2 regions of the Streptomyces sp. AK010 genome follow, and region 2 is predicted to be linked to the other one. Evidence: riboswitches for the same ligand, from Rfam matches in the RefSeq annotation. Region 2 holds a riboswitch; the other holds the start of a gene.
The links. Region 2 has a riboswitch for S-adenosylmethionine ahead of HDC93_RS13135 (aminotransferase class V-fold PLP-dependent enzyme). Riboswitches for the same ligand answer to the same signal wherever they lie in the genome.
Positions count from the first base shown of each region.

Region 1: another riboswitch for S-adenosylmethionine. It lies ahead of thrC (threonine synthase); the one in region 2 lies ahead of HDC93_RS13135 (aminotransferase class V-fold PLP-dependent enzyme).

Region 1 is NZ_JACHCX010000002.1:136,160-138,547, forward strand. Features, by position in the region: gene HDC93_RS03875 (trehalose-6-phosphate synthase) at 1-150, opposite strand, end outside; gene HDC93_RS03880 (glucosyl-3-phosphoglycerate synthase) at 224-1,168, opposite strand; SAM riboswitch class I at 1,349-1,505, shown strand; gene thrC (threonine synthase) at 1,524-2,388, shown strand, end outside.
Region 2 is NZ_JACHCX010000005.1:433,334-435,721, reverse strand. Features, by position in the region: gene trpD (anthranilate phosphoribosyltransferase) at 1-911, shown strand, start outside; SAM riboswitch class IV at 986-1,102, shown strand; gene HDC93_RS13135 (aminotransferase class V-fold PLP-dependent enzyme) at 1,280-2,388, shown strand, end outside.

The sequences.
Region 1 (2,388 bases), on a different contig from region 2:
GTCCGCGTCGGAGCCGATCGCGGAGAGCCCGGAGACCAGCCCGCCGCCGCCCCGTTTGGCCTCCAGTGAACCGTCCTCGCCCACCGTGTACGAGACGGGACCCCGGTTGGAGGCCACCAGCACCTGCGCAGCACCGTTCGTCGAAGCCATAAGCCTCAACCTAGCCCGCCCCATGAACGCTCAAACGTGCGGATCTGCCGCGTCCGGCCGAAAACCGCCCCGGTCAGGCCGCTCTCCGCGCCTGGTACTCGGCGATGTCCACCATCGGCGGACGCTCCTCGGTGTCCACGGAGTACGTCAGCGGCTCGAAGCCGTCCTCGCCCCGCTCGAACTGCGTCAGGGACGGCCGGATCAGATGCCCGCGGGCCAGCCGCAGCTGGGCCGTGCGGTAGATCGCGGCGGCCATCCGGCCCAGCGCCTGCCCGTCCTGGTGCCGGTGCTTGCGCACCCCCACGTCCACCTGGGCGAGGGCGTCCAGGCCCGCCAGGTGCAGGGCGTCGACCAGCATGCCCAGCTCCACGCCGTACCCGACGGGGAACGGCAGCTGCTCCAGCAGGGAGCGGCGGGCCGCGTACTCGCCGCCGAGCGGCTGCACGAAGCCGGCCAGCTGCGGCCAGTGCATGTTGAGCAGCGGGCGCGCCATCAGCTCGGTGACCCGGCCGCCCTGCCCCGCAGCGCCGGCGAGGGGACGGTCGTACATGGCCTTCACCAGGTCCACGTCCGGGTCCGTGAGCAGCGGGCCCACGATCCCGGAGACGAAGTCGGACGAGAAGTCCCTGAGGTCGGCGTCGATGAAGCAGACGATGTCCCCGCGGGTGACGAGGAGGGAGCGCCACAGCACCTCACCCTTGCCGGGCACGGCGGGCAGGCGCGGGAGTATCGCGTCCCGGTGCACCACCCGCGCGCCCGCGGCGGCGGCCACCTCGGACGTGCGGTCGTTCGAGCCCGAGTCGACGACGACCAGCTCGTCGACGAGCGGCACCTGCCGCATCAGGTCGTGGCGGATGACGGAGGCGATGTCCCCGACCGTCGCCTCCTCGTTGAGCGCGGGCAGCACCACGCTGACCGTCTGGCCCGTGCGCTGCTTCGCGGCGAGCATCTGGTGGAGGGGGCGTTCGTTCGCTGACCAGGAGCGGGTGCTCAGCCAGCGCTCGACTTCTTTCAGCACCTCGGCGGCTCCTCTGCGTACTCTCGGCGGGACGGACTGCCCGCCGCGGTAGCGGCTGACGGGTACAGTCATCTCGCGGTTCGGACGACTATCTCAACTGTCCTGGTCGTCGGTTACAGTCTTGAACAAGGCGGATGACCATCGCATGTCCGGGGTCACCCGCCGCCTACAACCACATACAGCTCATCCAGAGGGGCAGAGGGAAACGGCCCGATGAAGCCCCGGCAACCCTCCAGTCGGTACTCGTAGGTCACGGTCGACCACAGGCGCGAGGCTCCCGGCTCGGGAAGGTGCCAAATCCGTCTCACGGCGAGATGCGTCGTGAGGAAGATGAGGAGAAAGGGCCTCGCCTCACATGGCTGCGCAGACTGTTGCAAGCACCACTGAATCCACCGTAGACCTCGGCCCCGCCGCCGCGCTGAGCTGCCGCGAGTGCGGTCACCGCGTGCCCCTCGGCCCGGTCTTCGCGTGCCAGGAGTGTTTCGGCCCGCTGGAGATCGCCTACGACTTCTCGGCCTACGAAACCGAAGAGCTCCGCAAGCGCATCGAAGCGGGACCCGCGAACATCTGGCGCTACGCCCCGCTGCTGCCGGTCCCGGCCGACGTCGCGGACAAGCCGAACATCAACCCCGGCTGGACCAAGCTCGTCAAGGCCGACAACCTCGCGCGCGAGCTGGGCGTCGACGCGGGCAAGCTGTTCGTGAAGGACGACTCCGGCAACCCGACGCACTCCTTCAAGGACCGCGTCGTGGCCCAGGCCCTGGAGGCCGCCCGCGCCTTCGGCTTCACCACGCTCTCCTGCTCCTCCACCGGTAACCTCGCCGGTGCGGTGGGCGCCGCCGCGGCCCGCGCCGGCTTCCGCTCCTGCGTGTTCATCCCGCACGACCTGGAGCAGGGCAAGGTCGTGATGGCCGCGGTCTACGGCGGCGAGCTCGTCGGCATCGAGGGCAACTACGACGACGTGAACCGCTTCTGTTCGGAGCTGATCGGCGACCCGGCGGGTGAGGGCTGGGGCTTCGTCAACGTCAACCTCCGGCCGTACTACGCGGAGGGCTCCAAGACCCTCGCGTACGAGATCTGCGAGCAGCTCGGCTGGCAGCTGCCGGACCAGCTGGTGGTGCCGATCGCCTCCGGCTCGCAGCTGACGAAGATCGACAAGGGTCTTCAGGAGCTGATCAAGCTCGGGCTGGTCGAGGACAAGCCGTACAAGATCTTCGGTG
Region 2 (2,388 bases):
TCGCAGGGTTCGTGGTGGCCCTGCGCGCCAAGGGCGAGACCGTCGAGGAGATCAACGGCCTCGTCCGCACGATGTACGAGCACGCCAACGTGATCGAGGTGCCCGGAGCGACGGTCGACATCGTCGGCACGGGCGGTGACGGCGCGAAGACGGTCAACATCTCCACGATGTCCTCGATCGTCGTCGCCGGCACCGGCGCGAAGGTCGTCAAGCACGGCAACCGCGCCGCGTCCTCGGCGTCCGGGGCCTCCGACGTGCTGGAGAAGCTCGGCGTCAACCTGGAGCTGCCCCTGCACCGGGTCACGGAGGTCGCCGAGGAGGCCGGGATCACCTTCTGCTTCGCGGTGAAGTTCCACCCGGCGCTGCGGCACGCGGGCGCCGCCCGCGGCCAGTTGGGCATCCGCACGGTGTTCAACGCCCTCGGCCCGCTCACCAACCCGGCCCGGGTCCGCGCCCAGGCCGTCGGTGTGGCGGATCCGCGCATGGCGCCGATCGTCGCGGGCGTCTTCGCCGAGCGTGGCAACTCCTCCCTGGTCTTCCGGGGCGACGACGGCCTGGACGAGCTGACCACCACGGCCACCTCCCGGGTGTGGATCGTCCGGGGCGGCCAGGTGACCGAGGAGGCCTTCGACCCGCGTGACGTCGGCCTCGAACTGGTCCCCGTGGAGGCGCTGCGCGGCGCGGACGCCTCGTACAACGCCGAGGTCGCGCGGCAGCTCCTGGACGGGGAGACCGGGCCGGTGCGGGATGCGGTGGTGCTGAACTCGGCGGCGGCCCTGGTGGCCCTGGAGCCGACGCAGGCGCCGCTGGCCGAGCAGATCCGCGCCGGGATGGTGAAGGCGGCCGAGTCGATCGACTCGGGCGCGGCCAAGCGCACGCTGGAGCGCTGGGTGGCCGCCAGCAACAGGTAGGGCACCACGGACGGCGTCCCGCGATCCGGACTCGGGTTGCGGGACGCCGATCCTTTCGCGTACGTTCCTGATCAGGTCATGAGTGACAGTCATGAGGCCCCGGCCGACTGTCCGGCAACCCTCCGTCCGTGGCGGGGTGCCCCGGGTGAAGACCAGGCCGCAGGCAGCGAGGTCTGCGGCAAGCGCGGACCCCTCGCACGCTTTGAAAAGTGTGGGGCCAGGGGTCCTGGTCGTCGAGGAGTCCTCCCGTGAATCAGCGAATGCGATAGGGCCGCAGAGCCCCGCCTCCGCATCCCTCTTTCCTTCACCCCCGCTGGTAGCCGTACCGGCTCGCGGGCGGATTCCACCTGCCTTCACGGGAGTTCACCATGTCCGTCTCCACCGCTGCCGCCGTCCCGTCCGTTTGTGCCCCGCTGCCCGTTCTGGGCCGGGATGTTACCGTGCCGCTCGTGACCGGCGGCGAGGTCACCTACGCCGCCCTCGACTACGCCGCCAGCGCCCCGGCGCTCCAGCGGGTCTGGGACGACGTCGCCGCCTACGCGCCGTACTACGGCAGCGTGCACCGCGGCGCCGGGTACCTCTCCCAGCTCTCCACCGACCTGTTCGAGAACGCCCGCCGGACCGTCGCGGAGTTCCTCGACTGCCGCGAGGGCGACCAGGTCGTGTTCACCCGGTCCACCACCGACTCCCTCAACCTCCTCGCCGCCGCGCTCCCCGCAGGCTGCCGGGTCTTCGTCTTCGAGACCGAGCACCACGCCTCGCTGCTGCCGTGGCGCGGCGCCCAGGTCACCTACCTCGACGCCCCGCGCAGCCCCCGCGAGGCCGTCGAGACCCTGGAGCGCGCCCTCGCCGACCGCGCCGTGTCGATCGAGGGGGGCCACGGACCGGCTCTCGTGTGCGTCACCGGCGCCTCGAACGTCACCGGTGAGCTGTGGCCCGTGCGGGAGCTCACGGCGGCCGCGCACGCCCACGGTGCGCGCATCGTGCTGGACGCCGCGCAGCTCGCCCCGCACCACCAGGTCTCCGTCGCCGACCTCGACGTCGACTGGGTCGCCTTCTCCGGGCACAAGCTGTACGCGCCCTTCGGTTCGGGCGTCCTGGCCGGGCGGGCCGACTGGCTGCGCGCGGCCGAGCCGTACCTCGCGGGCGGCGGCGCCAGCCGCAAGGTCGGCCGGCGGGAGGACGGCGGAGTGGACGTGGAGTGGCACGACAGCGCCGCCCGCCACGAGGCCGGGTCGCCCAATGTCATCGGCGCCTACGCCCTCGCGTCGGCCTGCAAGGCGCTGACCGAGGCCGGTTTCGACACCCTCGTCGCCCGCGAGCAGTACCTGGTCCGCAAGGTGCGCGACGGACTCGCCGACGTCCCCGAGGTGCGGTTCCTGTCCCTCTTCGGGGACGAGGCGCCGCGGGTCGGGGTGCTCTCCTTCGTCGTCGAGGGCTGGAACAGCTCCCACTTCGCCGCAGCCCTGTCCGCCGA